Regions from separate parts of the Ruegeria sp. HKCCD7628 genome, predicted to be linked through region 1. Evidence: riboswitches for the same ligand, from Rfam matches in the RefSeq annotation. Region 1 holds a riboswitch; each other region holds the start of a gene.
What was found. Region 1 has a riboswitch for cobalamin ahead of AC2TAD_RS03545 (CbtB domain-containing protein). Riboswitches for the same ligand answer to the same signal wherever they lie in the genome.

Region 1 (5,248 bases):
AAAGCCCCAAAGGCTGGATCGAAGACGCCCGGCCTTGCGGGCGGCTCCGGATGTGTTTGCGGGCGCGTATTCCGGCGCTTTAGTCGACCTGTAGTGTGACCGCCGCGCTGACGGGGATGTTGTCGACCATCAGCGGGCTGTGGCTGTTTGCGTTCAGAGAGACCGAGACTTCGACCTCGCCCTGCGGCAGATGGTCGATATGCATCCAGTTACCGTACAGCCGGGCCAGTTTCTCTCCATTTACGTAGACATGTGCATGCCCCTCGCCGTCGACATCGGTCTTTGAGGCATTTTGTGGTGAGAACCGAAAGTTCTGCGGCATGACATGCAGGTTCCAGCCCGCCATAGGATCGGGCGTAAGAGCGATCTCAAGCCCCGGAGCATCAGCGCCAGCAGGCAGGTTGATGGCAGTCGAATGATCGTGTGCGGCTGCCTCGGCGTGAGACGAACTGTGATGTGCGGGATCGCCATGGTCACGGCCGTCGAAAGTGACGCCATTTGCAGCCGCAACCACAAATCCTGCACCACTGCCAAAAACCATGCCAATTGCAAACAGGGCAAGTGAGCGTGCCATTTTATGTTCCTTGATGGTAGTAGAAACACGCCGAGCTGGTCTCGGCGTGTTCATAAGCGTGCTGGTCAGGCCGCAGCTTCGGCACGCTGGCTTTCATGTCGCCAGAAGTATCCGGCGAATGCCCCGACCAAAACCCAGGCTACCAGTCCGATGCCAAAGGCGCGTGCGGCAAACAGCGCGCCGATCTCGGTCGGAACGGGGCCGGTAAACACGTCCGGCTCGGGCGCGCCGATCAGATGTGGGGCCAACAGCAGGGCGGCTGCGATCACATAGCTGATCAGGGTGCCGCCAAAGGCAATCAGCCACATGGCAACACCTGCTGCGGCGACGGTCGCAAACCACCAGATCTGACGCGCAGCGACATCGGCTGCTGCCACGCCGGGCACTTCTGGCGCGAGTGAGAATCCGGGTGCGAGGTGCACGGCAATGAACCCCGCAAGCCCCCACAAAACGCCGGTGCGCCCGTCAATCTTGTGGCCGTTGCCCTCAGCCACGGACATCAGCGCAATCATCATCAGCGCATAACCGGTATAGATAAGCATCGTGAAAATGACGCTCAGCGCATCGCGGAACAGGTCCGAGAACATTCCCGGCAGCTCGGGGTGAGCACTTACGACGTCACCGCCGAAATGGACCAATTCACCTGATTCATACAGTTCCGCGTGCAGCAACACAGGTTGCACAAAGACCAACTGCAGCAAGGCGGCAATCAGCCCCGCTGCAGCACCAGCGAACAACGCGCTGGTCAGGATACGGCTAAACATGGGTTTAGTGGCAGGGGAAGCCGGTCGCGTGGCGCACATCGTGGGCTGCGTCATGCAGGGCCGCGGCCTGAACGTGGCCGGTCAGCGTGATGACGCCAAGGCCCAGAACCACAGCGAACATAACCGGCAGGATACCAACGCGTGAGGTCGAAGCGGTTGTTGCTTGAGTTGCCATTTTTAGTTCTCCTTTACCGTCGCACCCGACGGTTGGTGTTTTCATTCGTGCCTGGCAGGTCTCCTGGCTCGCGGGTCGATGCCTCTGTTCGCCTTCCCCCTGAAACTCAGGAGTGGCTGGTTGAACAGGGCTCACCGCTTACAGTCGCGGGGGCGGCTGTGGATTCGATCGCGCGCGGTCTCACCACATTCCCTCTTAGCTTGCCGGTATTGCCGACAGGACCAGACAGGTTCATTTAGCCGTTCCATCTGCTGCAGCGCAATCGTCATTTGCGACGTTTTAGGTCAGATCATGCGCTTTTTGAGAAGATAAATATCCATGATCCACCCATGATCAGCGCGCGCAGCGGCGCGGGTGTCCAGAATCGACTGTGCAACACCGGTCAGAGGGCCGTTGATCAGGATTTCTTCAGTCATGCCCACGTAAGCCCCCCACCAGATGTCATAATCTGCCATCTGAAGATGTTGGAACGAGCACTCACCATCCAACATGACCGCCACGTTTGATGCACCGTCCGGCCACCCTTCGTCGCGAATCCGCCGCCCCGTGGTAACGATGTAGGGGGCACCCAGTTCGTTGATCGGAATCGCGTGGGCCGCCGTCAACGCCTGCAGCGCTGTGATGCCGGGGATCACCCGCGTCGTCGGTTGAGGGTCCAACCGCGCCGCGATTCGCAGTGAGCTGTCGTATAGCGACGGATCGCCCCAGATCAGCAGCGCCACGTGCTGTGCGCCGGGATGGGCGGCAATCGCCTCGCGCCAGCGCAGCGCAATCGCTTCGTGCCATTCGTCCACCCCGCGCAGATACCCGTCTTCCGAGCGGCGCTTGGGGATGTCGAAATAGGCGATCTGCGGCGGCGTGTCGGTCACCTGCGCAATGACCTTTTCGCGCAGCCCGGCCAGATCGGCCTTATTCTCGCCCTTGCGGGGGATCAGGATCAGGTCCGCCGAGCGGATCGCCTGCGCGCCCTGAAAGGTCACGTGGTCAGGGTTCCCGGTGCCGATGCCGATCAAGGTCAGGTCAAACATCGTCAAACTCTGCCAGCGGGCCATAAAGGATCAGCGCCGGGGCGGTGCCTATCTCATCCGCCAGTTTTTCGGACAGCGCGCCTACAGTACTGCGATGCAGCTTTTGTTCGGGGGTCGAGACGGATTCGGCCATTAGTGCTGGCGTCTCCAGCGGCAGACCGTGGGCGTTCAGCGTTTCGACCAGCAGAGGAAAAGTCCGCTTGCCCATGAAGACGACGGTGGTCGCATCCGGGTCGGCCAAAGCGGGCAGGTTCAGGTCCTCGGGCAATTTGCCGCTGACATCATGACCAGTGACAAACTGTACTCGCCGCGCGGTCAGCCTGCGGGTCAGCGGGATGCCCGCCGCTGCCGCTGCCGCGACGGCCGAGGGGATGCCGGGTATGATCTCGTATTCGATCCCAGCCGCGCGCAGGGCCACCAGTTCTTCTTCCAGACGCCCGAACATGCCGCCATCGCCGGATTTCAACCGCACGACCCGCTGCCCGGTCAGGGCGTAATCCACCAGCAACCGGCTGACATGGTCCTGCTTGGGCGAGGGGCGGCCCGCCCGTTTGCCCACGCCTACCAGATCGGCATCGTCGCGCGCATGGTTCAGGATCGGCCCGCTGCTGAGGTCATCAAACAGCACCGCATCCGCCTTCTGCATCCGGTCCACAGCCTTCAGCGTCAACAGCTCCGGGTCGCCGGGGCCTGAGCCAATGAACGAAACAAACCCACTCATGCTGAGGCCTGCGCGATCAGGTGAAAGAACGTGCCGGTCACGTTGCCACGCACCGATCCGGTCTGCGGCCCTTCGGCCCCTTCTGCGTCAAACACACGGGCCAAAGGCGCGTCAGGTTGCTCGATGATCGAGGAATAGTGGAACTCATGCCCCCGCAGGCCCGTGCCTACGGCATAGCCGGGCATCGGGGCCAGCAGTTCGGCGCGGCGATAGCCCAGATTGAAATTGCGCTTTTCATAGGACGTCACCAGCCCCAACAACCCCGCCATCTGATGCGAAATACCCTCTTTATCGATCAGAGCCTGTCCCAGCGCCATGTACCCCCCGCACTCCCCATGCACGGGCTTGGTCCGCGCATGTTTCCGTAGCCCCTCCTGAAAGACTGATGCAGCGGCCAGAGTGCCTGCATGCAACTCGGGATATCCACCCGGTAACCAAACCAGATCGGCATCCGCCGCAGGGGCTTCATTCGCCAATGGCGAGAACGGCAACACCTCGGCCCCTGCCGCGCGCCAGCCTTCCAACAAATGCGGATAGGTAAACGAAAACGCAGAATCACGGGCCAGCGCGATCCGTTGCGCCGGTGGCCGCGGCAGCGCGGCGGACGATGGCCCATTCGGGCCTGAGGACGCCGCCCGCTTGATCGCCTCAAGATCGACATGCTCGCGCAGGAACGCGGCGTAGCCCACAATTGCGCTTTCCAGATCGGGATGTTCAACCGCCTGGATCAGGCCCAGATGCCGCTCGGGCAGGGTCAGGTCTCCACGACGGGGCAGCACGCCCAGAACCGGCAAGCCCGCGCGTTCCATTCCCAACCGCGTCAACCGCTCATGCCGGGGGCTGGCGCAGCGGTTAAGGATCACGCCGGCAAAGGGCAGATCGGGGTTATACATTTTGAAGCCCAAAGCCGTCGCCGCCGCCGATTGCGCCTGGCCGCCCACATCCAGCACCAGCACCACCGGCCAGCCCATCCGTAACGCGGTTTCCGCACTGGACCCATGACCCAGTTCACCGGGCTTGGCGACGCCGTCGAACAGCCCCATCGAACCTTCGGCGACTACGATATCCGCGCCCTCAGCCTGCGCTGAAATTGAATTCAACAGAGGCTCACCCATAGCCCAACTGTCCAAATTGAACGAGGCCCGACCCGCCGCCGCCCGGTGAAAGGCTGGGTCGATATAGTCGGGTCCGCTTTTGAAGGGTTGAACGGTCAGACCATCCTCGGCCAGCGCACGTAACAAGCCCAGCATGACCGTGGTCTTGCCCGTTCCCGAGGACGGCGCGGAAATCAAAAGGCCCGGAGGGTTAGTCATCGCGTCATTCATCCTCGGGGCTCCAACTGGACCACGGGCTATCGGCGCTTTGCGGGCGATAGCGGCGGTCGTAATCCTTGGAATACAGACAGCTTTCGTCGAACCCTTCGCCCGTGAGCGCAGGGCCGACCATGATCAGCGCGGTGCGGGCGATGCCGTCGTCCAGCGCGTTTTTCAGCGTCTCCAAGGTGGCGCGGATGATCCGCTCATCGGGCCAGCTGGCGCGATAGACCACGGCCACCGGGCAATCGGCACCATATGCCGGAGTCAGGTCGGCGATGACCTTGTCAAGATTGCCGATCGAAAGGTGAATGGCCAGCGTCGCGCCGGTACGGGCGAAATTCTCAAGCGTCTCACCCTCGGGCATCGAAGACGCACGGCCCGGCGTGCGGGTCAGCACCACCGATTGCGCAAGGCCGGGCAGGGTCAGTTCGGCGCCCAGAGCGGCGGCCGCCGCAGCGAAAGAGGGAACGCCGGGCGTGACGCTGACCGGGATACCCATTTCTTTCAACCGGCGGATTTGCTCACCCATGGCGGACCAGACCGACAAATCGCCTGAATGCAGTCGGGCCACATCCTGACCGGCCTTATGCGCGGCGTCGATCTGGGCCATGATCTGATCCAGATCCATCGGCGCGGTGTTGATGATTTTGGCCCCCTCGGGGCAGTGGCT
Region 2 (5,248 bases), 390 kb from region 1:
GCGGTTGCCGGTCCAGCGTTGTAGTGCGGTACCCATGCGGGCGGCCAGATCGGTTGGGGCTGAATCTGTTGGCGTGAACTCGATCCGACCGGGTTGGTAAGACACCATCCGGACGCCGTTTTCGACCTCAACCAGCAGTTTCACATCCCGGTTGGTACGGATCAGTTCGACCACATGTTCAAAACTCGGGTAGCGGGCCAATGCCGTTTGCACATCCTGCGCCAGTGCGGCCGTGGGCGCTCCGGGCCCGCCGCGAATGGGCGGCGCATAAGTGGAGGCCACCGGGGCCTGCGCGGCGTGTGATGATGCGGTCATTCCGCCGCCGGGCCCGCCGTTTGGCGGTGGGGGAGGCGCGTCTTGCAACCGTTTGATCAGTTCTTCTGGGCTGGGCAGGTCAGACACATGGGTCAGGCGGATCACGGCCATCTCGGCGGCCATCATGGCGTTGGGCGCGGCTGAGACTTCCTCGAGCGCTTTCAACAACATCTGCCACATGCGGGTCAGGACCCGCATCGGCAGGGCCTCGGCCATTTGCTGACCCCGCGCGCGTTCATCTGGGGGCACAGTCGGGTCTTCAGCGGCATCCGGCGTGATCTTTACCACCGACACCCAATGAGTGATCTCGGCCAGATCGCGCAGCACGGCCAGCGGGTCGGCGCCTTCGGCATATTGTGCGCCAAGTTCGGTCAGCGCCCCGGCGGCATCGCCACGCAGGATCATGTCCATCAGGTCCAGCACTCGGCCCCGGTCGGCCAGACCCAGCATCGCACGCACCTGATCGGCGCTGGTTTCCCCGGCGCCGTGTGAAATCGCCTGATCCAGAAGAGAGGTCGCATCGCGGGCTGAACCCTCGGCGGCGCGGGTGATTAGTGCCATCGCGTCTTCGGCGATCTGTGCGCCTTCGGCATCGGCGATCTTGCGCAGTAGGCCGATCATGTCCTCGGGCTCGATCCGTCGCAGGTCAAAGCGCTGACATCGGGACAGGACTGTCACCGGCACTTTGCGAATCTCGGTGGTGGCAAAGATAAACTTCACATGCTCGGGCGGTTCCTCAAGCGTCTTGAGCAGCGCGTTGAAGGCGCTGGTCGACAGCATGTGGACCTCGTCGATGATGTAAATCTTGTAGCGGGCCGAGGCCGCGCGATAGCGGACGCTGTCGATGATCTCGCGAATATCGTTCACACCGGTCCGGCTGGCGGCGTCCATCTCCATCACGTCCACATGGCGACCTTCCATGATCGCCACACAATGTTCGCACTGGCCGCAGGGTTCGGTCGTCGGTTTGCCCTCGCCATCGGGGCCGATGCAGTTCATGCCTTTGGCGATGATCCGGGCCGTGGTGGTTTTGCCGGTGCCGCGAATGCCGGTCATGATAAAGGCTTGCGCGATCCGATCCGCCTCGAACGCGTTTTTCAGCGTGCGTACCATGGCCTCCTGCCCGACCAGATCGGCAAAGGTTTCAGGGCGGTATTTACGGGCAAGAACCTGATAGGCGGGGCTGGGCGTGTCGGTCATATCTGCTCTGTCGGATTCGGGTTCCGACGCAGCCTAGAGACCCCCGCCGCCCGCGTCCACCGCCGCCTTGGGGGAAATTCGGTTTGCAGGTCAGTTTGCACAGCATAGAAGCTATGTGGAAAGGAGGCCGGGGATGGAGCCATTTGCAATTCACGTGGTCGAGGTCGGGGCCGGTCATTTCGCGCTGTCGCCGCTGCCGGGGCGCGCGGGGGAGTATGCGCGGGATTTGGATATCATTCGCCGCTGGCGGCCCGATCTTGTGATTTCGATGACCACAAGCTCCGAGATGGAGCAGACCGGAGCGGGAAAACTGGGAGATGACCTGCACGCCGAGGGCATAACCTGGACGCACCTGCCGATTGAAGATTTTGGCGCGCCGTCGCCGGACACCGAGGCCGCGTGGCCCCGGATCAGCCAGTCTGCCGCGCATATTCTGGCGCGTGGAGGGCGGGTGCTGGTGCATTGCCGGGGCGGGTGCGGGCGGTCGGGCATGATCGCCCTGCGGCTTATGGTCGAACAGGGCTTCGCGTCCGACGCGGCGTTGCGCCGCCTGCGCGCCGTGCGGCCCTGTGCGGTTGAAACCGACGGGCAGATGCGTTGGGCAACCTGCGCGCCGGACTGAGTTACAGCGCCAGATGCTGCTGGGGCTGTGCTGGTTGCGCCGGGGCCAGCTCTGACACTTCAAGCATGGCACAGGGCGGCACTGGCAACTGGCCGGCCGGACGGGCCGCAGCATCGGGGCCGAACAGCATATCCGCATAACCATCCAACGCGTCGAGCGAGGCGTCCGTGCTAGTGCCGCAGAAGATGCGAATTTGATCTTTCTGGGCGCGGAATCGGGCGATGCAGCCCTGTGGGCAATGGCCCAGCTCTCCGCTGCCGTCCAACGCGAAGTCATCCGACGTGGCAGGCACTGCGGATTCCATCGCCTGCACAATAGCCCGTGCCATCTGCGCCAGAGCCGGGCAGGTCTTGCCGGTTTTCTGACATAGGGTTGCACTGAATTGGTGCGTTTTTGTCTTCCAGATCATAATGCGCCCTCCGCGCGGGGAACGGGGCGTAGATCAGGTGTGACAGCGCGCTGACAATCCCGCCCGGATACCCCGCCCGAGTTACAGTTTTGCTTTGATGGCAGGTCTCCTGACTTGCGGGTCATAGCGTTGCCGACCTTCCCAGCCTTGCGGGCCAGTGGTATTTCGGCATTGCTCACCGCTTACAGTTGCGGGGGCAGTCGCGGCATTGGATCGTTCCGGCATGACCGGGCAGAACCGCACCGTGTTCCCTTTTCATCTTGTCCCAACACGGGACAAGAACCATCACGCCATCGCTAGCGGTTGAGCGGGCTTTGAGTCAAGCGGGCGCGCGCGCAAAGTGGACGTTTGGTCATCTTGATGCGCCCTTGACTCAGCCCGGCCAAAGAAGTGGGGATAAGGGGTGAACCGAACAGTTCAGATCAGGTGAGCAACGCTATGCTGGATGATACACCCCCCGTCCTGACCGAGGATTTTCGGTTTTCTGCCGGTTCGGCAATGCTGTCGGCGCGCCTGTACCGGCCCGTGACTGATCCCAAAGTCGCCGTGGTTGTACATGGTGCGACCGGTGTCCCGAGGGATTACTATCAGCATTTCGCGAATTGGCTGGCAGCGGATCAGGGGATCGCCTGCCTGACCTACGACTATCGTGACTTTGGCCACTCACTGACCGGATTACTGCAGGAATCGCGGGTAAAGATGGCGGATTGGGCGCTGACCGACATGCCTGCCGCCAGAGCGGAAATGCGCCAGCGTTACCCACACGCAGAACACTGGAGCATAGGGCACTCGGTCGGAGGGATGTTGGGGCCAATACAACCTGATATCGACCATATAGATCGCATGATCTGTGTGTGTTCGGGGCTGGTGACAATCAGTGATCACCCTTGGCCTTATCGCGCGTTGGCGTCCTTGTTCTGGTATGGACATGTTCCGCTGGCGGTAAAAACAGTTGGATACCTGCCAGGAAAGGCAGTGGGATTTGGGGCCGACCTGCCTGCATCGGTTTACTGGCAGTGGCGCAAGTGGTGCACGGCACCCCAAAATTATCTGCCAGAAATCGGAAAAACGCTACCTGCCGCAACCTGGGCAGAGAAAGGCAAACCGGTCGATCTGTTCACTTTCGAGGACGACCAGATGGTTCCGCCCGAAGCCGTTTGGCGGTTGGCAGATCTGTACGGCTCCAGCGCTCGGCGTCATGTGCTGTCGCCGCAGGAATTCGGACTTAAGGACATTGGCCATATCGGCGCGTTCGCGCGTCGCAACGCGTCCCTATGGCCGCGCTTGATCGCATAAGTGCTGCGTGTCTAAACCGGTCAAAACTGTCGGGGATGAAGTGAGAGGTTGGACATCGACCCAAGCGGGGCTCGTTGTGGCTGCTTCCTTCCGGACCTGACCAGGTTGGCGAGGCGCTCGCCCGCGCCAACCTCTCAACGGTGGATATAGGCATTTGGTTCATGCTTGGCAACCCGTCAGAGGGAGAGCTGAATATTCAGAAAACCTTTCGCATCCGGACCGATGACTTTGGCGCGGTAGCGTGCCAGTTCTTCCAGGTGTTGGTCAGCGGCCGCTCCGGTTTTCACAAGCGCATGGGCACCGGGTATGGGTGACAACCGAAAAGGCTGGAGTGCCTCTTCCAAAGGGTCCATCGGTAAGACGCCCGACAGGTAATCCCGTACAATATGTTGAATCGGAAGGACCGGCAGAGGAATTCGGGTCGCGTTTTCGGAAAACGGGAAATTCCCGCCTCCGTTGGCGCGATAGTTGTTCAACGCGACAACAAAGCGCTGATCTGTGTCGATAGGGCGGCCGTTGAATCGCAATCCGCGAACCCGATGGCTGTTGGGATGAAGTATTGCGCCACCTGCGTCAAACCGCGCCGGAGATGCTAGATCTAGTGCGTAAGTTAACCCGTGTAGCACGTCAAAATTATGTCCGGCGCGATTCGTATCCACAAGGTCCGATTGTTCACCCGGCCGCATCTGGTTCAGCACGCCAGCGGACATTTCCAGCCAATCCTTGATTTCAGTGCCCGAGACAATGACGGCCTGCATCTCGTTCGGAAACACGTTCAGGTCGGCAACATGGCGCGTACATATCTGCCCGGGTGGGATATCGGTGAAAAACCGAGGTCCTGCACGACCGCCGAATTTTGACGGTGCAACTGCCGACAAGACGGGTAGCCCTGCATAGGCAGTTCCCTGCATATGCTGCCGCAATGCTGCAGCTTGCGCGGCAGCCACAAGCGCCAGACCGCGATCCCAGGCGCAAAAGCTGAAATAGCTGTGCAGATGATGCGACGTGTGTCCAAAGAGCGTGTTGCACTGCGCGCGAGTTTCGCGGTGCGCCTTGGCAAAAATCCGCGACAGTTCGGGGTCTTCCGGAACCTCAGCGCCAACAAAGTCGGGTGCGATTGCCTTCAGGTGTGAACGGTGCGTTTCTACCTGCCATTTTCCGTCGTCACCAAGTTTCATCGTCAGGTCAATCACACCAAGATGCGACCCAGCGCTGCCCGGCATGACAGCCGGCTTGCCGTGCACTTGACCTTTGGCACTGTCCACGAACGCAAACCCTTCATGCGACGCGCCCGGCAAAGTCAGATGTGAATGTCCCGCTATAATCGCATCGATTGGCCCGATGGCCGCTAGGGGAATCACCGCGTTTTCCAGATTCGGCTCCGGTTGGGCGGTGCCAATCCCGGA
Region 3 (5,248 bases), on a different contig from region 1:
GGATCGGGTTCTTGGCAAAGCGCGTGCCCAGCGTGACCGAGGTGTCACAGCGTTCGCGATAGCCCTCCAGAGGATAGCGGCTGACCGAGGCCCCCAGAAACAACAGGTCGTCGAAATGCGGTACTTTGCGTTTCGCGCCGCCGCCGCGAATGTCATAGATGCCCGTTGCCGCCGCCCGCCGGATTTCCGCGTTGACCGGGTTTGAAAACGTTTCAGACTGTATCGGCATCGTGCGTGGTGTGTGATCGTCCATAACCGTCTTCCTCAGTATTCTGCCGCGTTGTCGACATCGAAATTGTAAAGCTGCCGAGCCGAGCCATAGCGTTTGAACTCTTCCGGCTTGGCATCCGCGCCCGCGCGCTCCAGCAGGTCTTGCAACAGGGTCAGATGTTCGGGACGCATCTCTTTTTCAATGCAATCCGCGCCCAGACTTTTGACCGAGCCGCGCACGAATAGCCGCGCCTCGTACAATGAAACCCCCAGCGCGTCGCCCGCATCACCGCAGACCACCAGCGTCCCCGCTTGCGCCATGAAGGCGGACATATGGCCGATATTGCCATGCACCACAATGTCGATCCCCTTCATGGAAATCCCGCAGCGCGAGCTGGCATTGCCCTTGATCACCAACAACCCGCCATGGCCCGTGGCCCCGGCATATTGACTGGCATCGCCTTCAACGATCACAGTGCCCGACATCATGTTCTCGGCCACGCCCGGCCCAACAGAGCCTTCGACCCGAACGGTCGCCTGCTGGTTCATCCCCGCGCAGTAATAGCCGGTTGAGCCTTTGACCGTGACCTCAATCGGGGCATCCAGACCGACAGCGATGGCATGGCTGCCCTTGGGGTTCTGAACCTGCCACTGGGTCTGGTTTGTCTCGGTGCTTTGGGCCTGAAGGGCGGCGTTCAGCCCGCGCAGGCCCTGTTCGGCAACATCATAGCTCTGCATTTTAGTGGCTCCAGAAATAGACGGTTGCGGGTTCGGGTTCCCAGACGCGGGCATCCTCGATTCCCGGCAGGTTGACCAAGGCGCGATACTCGCTGCCAAAGGCCACATATTGATCGGTCTCGGCCATTACCGCCGGTTTGCAGGCGATGGGGTCGCGAACCACGCCGAACCCATCCTTGGTGCCGACCACAAAGGTAAAGAACCCGTCGAGATCCTCAAGGCTGCTTTCCAGCGCCTCACCCAGAGTGGCCCCGTTTTGCATTTTCCATGTCAGATAGGCCGCGCCGACCTCGGTATCGTTCATGGATTCGATCCGCACGCCCTCGCGCATCAGTTTGCGGCGCAGGGCGTTGTGGTTGGACAGCGATCCGTTATGCACCAAGCACTGATCCGCGCCGGTGTTGAACGGGTGCGCCCCTTCTGTGGTGACGGCGGATTCAGTGGCCATGCGTGTATGGCCAATCCCGTGGCTGCCGGACATCGAGGTCAATTGGAACCGCTCCGCCACCTCTCGAGGCAATCCAACTTCTTTATAAATTTCGATCGCATCGCCATCGGACATGATCCGTAGGCCAGGGCGCAATTCCCTCAGGGCCTGCCGCGCAGCGCTGACTTTGTCGTTGGCCACGCTCAGAACCGCATGAGTGTCATTGCGGCCCAAGCTGACGGGGCTGGTCAAGACGTCGGCCAAATCTTCGGCCAGAGTCTGAAAATCCGCGTCCGGATTGTCGGATTGCACGGTGAGCTTTGCCTGATCTCCGACAGGTCCATAAATCGCGATCCCGGCGCTGTCCGGGCCGCGATCTGTCATTGTGATCAGCATATCTGTCAGCATCGCGCCCAATTGAGGCTCGAGCGTTTTGTCCTTCAAAAAAAGGCCGACAATTCCACACATGTGTCAGCTTCTCCTGTGTTGAGTTGGGCAGACGCTAACACCTGAACTTCAGGTTATCAACAAAGGGAAATTAATATTCATAAGGGGAATATTTTCGGCTATCTATTTCCCCCGCATTCAAAAATCACGGAGAGCAACCCCGCAAAACCTCAGCAGCGGTTTATCAATCGCCGAATCGTGACTAACGCGTCTGCGGATATGAGATGATCGACAGGTAGCGGGCTGGCAGTTTGCGCAGCACCTCGGGTCCATGCGGTGCGTCCGCATCAAAGAACAACGTATCACCCGGCTCCAGCAGGTAAATTTGATCGCCGTGTCTGTAATCGACTTCGCCTTCAAGCATGTAGAGCATTTCAATCCCGTCATGCTGGAACGTCGGGAAAGTGTCGGACTCTTCCGTCAGCGTGATCAGATAGGGTTCGACCACAACACCACTGGCATTAGACCCCATATGACCCAAAAGGCTGTATTGATGGCCTGCGCGTGTCCCGGCTCTCTCTGTTTCAACGCCCTTTCCCGCTTTGGTGTGGGTTGCGTTTCGGGTTTCTTCATATCTGCGGAAAAATGCAGTGATCGGTGTGCTCAGAGCATTGGCCAGCGATTGTAGCGTCGTCAATGAAGGCGATGTGTAGCCGTTTTCGATTTTTGACAGCATACTGATGGATAACCCGGTCAGCCCCGACAATTCCGCAATTGTCACGCCCTGCTGCAACCTCAACGCGCGGATTTCACGACCGATCGCCGTTTCGAGGTTCTTTTCACCGGGGTCCCTGACCTTGTGGGGATCCTGAGAAAACTGAGGTTTGGACCTATCGTTTGATGCTTTCACCAACCTATCCTTAACGCCTTTCGCTTCGTCGTTATCGCCTGCAATTTTCTTGAAGGGAAACATATTTTCAAAACTACATTCCTGCGCAACCTCCGGTGATTTGTGTTGACCGGCGATCTGATCTCGGGCAGTGACGCATTTGATGGTTCCCTGGGGCATGCTCCAGCGGTGAAAAGGGAATACGGTGAGGTTTAAGTGCCAAGTCCGTAACTGCCCCCGCAACTGTAGGCGGTGAGCGAAGCCAATATCCCACTGACGTGAATAATGTCGGGAAGGGTGGCCAAGCCTCGACCCGCAAGTCAGGAGACCTGCCATCGCAACCGAAACCAACCCGGGGCGGGGCGTCCTGGAAGGAGGCTTGATGGTACCTCGTACGCCTTTATGCGCGACCGCGTTTCAGTACGGCCCCAGGGGCCGTGGAACAGACGCTTGATGGCCGAGCCCACTGATCATTTTGTTCTGATCTGCGCGACCTGTCAGGGTTTGGAGGCAGCGCAGCACATTGCGGATGCCTTGTGCCCTGAATTGCCTGCGGGTTTCGCAGTGCGCACAGTAGACTGTATGGCTGGATGCGATCACCCGGTCACTGTCGGATTTCAGGCCCTAGGAAAAGCCCAATACCTGTTTGGTGATATCGGCACCGAGCAAGAGCTGAATGCTCTTGCCCAATTCGCCGCGCAATACCTGGGCAGCGCAACTGGTTGGACAAAGGCCACAGACAGGCCGGCGCCTCTGATAACCAAGACATTGGCGCGCATGCCGGCGTTGGCTGTTCGAGGAGCTCGATGATGACCAGACCCTTCCTGCAGGCGCGTGGTGTAGCCTACTATTCTTTTCACGGTGACGTTCTGTTGCAAGACATCTCGTTCGACCTTGAAGAGGGGTCGGTTCTGGCCATTGCCGGTCCGAATGGCGCTGGCAAAACCACTCTGCTGAACTTACTTTGTGGCGCTGAAGCTCTGTCCGAAGGCGACGTTCTGGTGCAAGAGCAGAGCTTGAAGACACTGTCAGCGACGGAGCGCGCCCGAAAAATTGCCGTCGTCAGTCAGCAGGAATATCCCGATGGGCGCTTGCATCTGCGTGACTATGTGGCACTTGGGCAAATTCCAATTCGCTCGGACCGCTCCTCTGAAGATCACGCAAACGACTTGACGCGAATTCTGGACCTGACCGGCCTTTTGGAGCTTGCCGACAAGCGCATGGCAGTGTTGTCGGGTGGCGAACGTCAGCGCGCCCATATCGCGCGTGCGCTGGCGCAGAACCCTACTCTTCTGTTTTTGGACGAACCGACGAACCATTTGGATCCCGACGCCAAAGGGCGGATGTTGTCGCTGGTCGCTGGACTGGGGATAACCGTCATAATGATTGTCCATGACATTGTCATGATCCCCGAATTCGCCACCCATGTCGCGTTGATGAAATCTACCCGGCTGACCGGGTTTGGCCCTGTTTCCGAGGTCCTGACGACTCAACATGTGCGCGACACGTTCGGCGTCGACTACTTATTCTTTCAGCACGACGGTCGGATGATCCCCGCGCTGGACATACGAAAAACCACTGTTTCCCAACCCTCCAGGAGATTTCCAAAATGAAACATATCTTGTCCGTGGCTCTGGTTATGGCCATGGCGAGCGGTGTTGCTGCGCATGAAGTGACCGTAGACAATTGTGGTGAACCGCTGGTGTTTGAAACCCAGCCCGAACGGTTGGTCGTACATGACATGAACATGACCGACATGGCCTTTGCGCTGGGTCTGCAAGACAAAATCGTCGGCCTCACGGGCATCACCGGCTGGTACAAAACCAGTCCTGAATTCGACACGCTACGTGGAGATATCCCCGAACTGGCACCGAAATATCCATCGGTGGAAAATATTGTCGCGGTAGAACCCGATCTGTTCTTCGCCGGCTGGTACTATGGAATGCGTCCCGGTGGTGATGTAACGCCAGAAACACTTGCCCCGTTCGGGATCAAAACCATGATCCTGACTGAAAGCTGCGTTCATCTGCATAAAGACCGCCCCGAGGCCAGCATGGACCTTTTGTTTGACGACATTCTGCGGCTGGGCAAAGTCATGCATGTCGAAGACAAGGCCGAAGCGCTTGTATCTGGTTGGAAGGATGAACTGACCGCAATCGAGGCACAAACCGCAGACTTACCGAAACCTCGAGTGTTTCTGTTGGATGGCCCGGCGGACGCTCCGTTCACTGCTGGGAAATACGCAATCCCCAACGCTATGATAGCAGCGGCGGGTGGTCTCAACGTTACCCGTGATATGGACACAAGCTGGGGTCGCACGTCATGGGAAACCGTGGCAGCCGCGAACCCTGAGTTTTTAGTGCTGTTGGATTATCAAACCGGAAAAGGAGCGGCGGATACGTTCAGGTTTCTGCAAGAACATCCTGTTATGTCACAAACCGACGCGGTCAAAAACGAGCGCTGGATCGGTTTGCGGTACGAAGAATTGACGCCGGGACCGGCCAACATTCAGGCCATCGCAAAATTGGCAGCAGCCATGCGCACGGGTCTGAACTGAATTGGGCCGTCTGGGGCTGACACTTTTGATGGGGGTGGCC

Region 2: another riboswitch for cobalamin. It lies ahead of AC2TAD_RS05440 (hypothetical protein); the one in region 1 lies ahead of AC2TAD_RS03545 (CbtB domain-containing protein).
Region 3: another riboswitch for cobalamin. It lies ahead of AC2TAD_RS13910 (DUF1636 family protein); the one in region 1 lies ahead of AC2TAD_RS03545 (CbtB domain-containing protein).

The regions. Positions count from the first base shown of each region.
Region 1 is NZ_JBWVBA010000001.1:703,414-708,661, reverse strand. It holds gene AC2TAD_RS03560 (DUF1636 family protein) at 1-83, shown strand, start outside; gene AC2TAD_RS03555 (hypothetical protein) at 80-574, opposite strand; gene AC2TAD_RS03550 (CbtA family protein) at 640-1,338, opposite strand; gene AC2TAD_RS03545 (CbtB domain-containing protein) at 1,343-1,513, opposite strand; cobalamin riboswitch at 1,550-1,754, opposite strand; gene cobF (precorrin-6A synthase (deacetylating)) at 1,798-2,541, opposite strand; gene cobA (uroporphyrinogen-III C-methyltransferase) at 2,534-3,262, opposite strand; gene AC2TAD_RS03530 (cobyrinic acid a,c-diamide synthase CobB) at 3,259-4,587, opposite strand; gene cobM (precorrin-4 C(11)-methyltransferase) at 4,580-5,248, opposite strand, start outside.
Region 2 is NZ_JBWVBA010000001.1:1,094,487-1,099,734, reverse strand. It holds gene AC2TAD_RS05450 (DNA polymerase III subunit gamma/tau) at 1-1,515, opposite strand, end outside; gene AC2TAD_RS05445 (protein-tyrosine phosphatase family protein) at 1,649-2,137, shown strand; gene AC2TAD_RS05440 (hypothetical protein) at 2,139-2,546, opposite strand; cobalamin riboswitch at 2,629-2,848, opposite strand; gene AC2TAD_RS05435 (alpha/beta hydrolase family protein) at 2,985-3,842, shown strand; RNA gene ffs (signal recognition particle sRNA small type) at 3,881-3,979, opposite strand; gene AC2TAD_RS05425 (bifunctional 2',3'-cyclic-nucleotide 2'-phosphodiesterase/3'-nucleotidase) at 4,019-5,248, opposite strand, start outside.
Region 3 is NZ_JBWVBA010000006.1:82,922-88,169, forward strand. It holds gene AC2TAD_RS13890 (FMN-binding glutamate synthase family protein) at 1-253, opposite strand, end outside; gene AC2TAD_RS13895 (protein GlxC) at 265-948, opposite strand; gene AC2TAD_RS13900 (class II glutamine amidotransferase) at 950-1,843, opposite strand; gene AC2TAD_RS13905 (helix-turn-helix domain-containing protein) at 2,025-2,672, opposite strand; cobalamin riboswitch at 2,799-3,002, shown strand; gene AC2TAD_RS13910 (DUF1636 family protein) at 3,105-3,461, shown strand; gene AC2TAD_RS13915 (ABC transporter ATP-binding protein) at 3,461-4,264, shown strand; gene AC2TAD_RS13920 (ABC transporter substrate-binding protein) at 4,261-5,208, shown strand; gene AC2TAD_RS13925 (FecCD family ABC transporter permease) at 5,210-5,248, shown strand, end outside.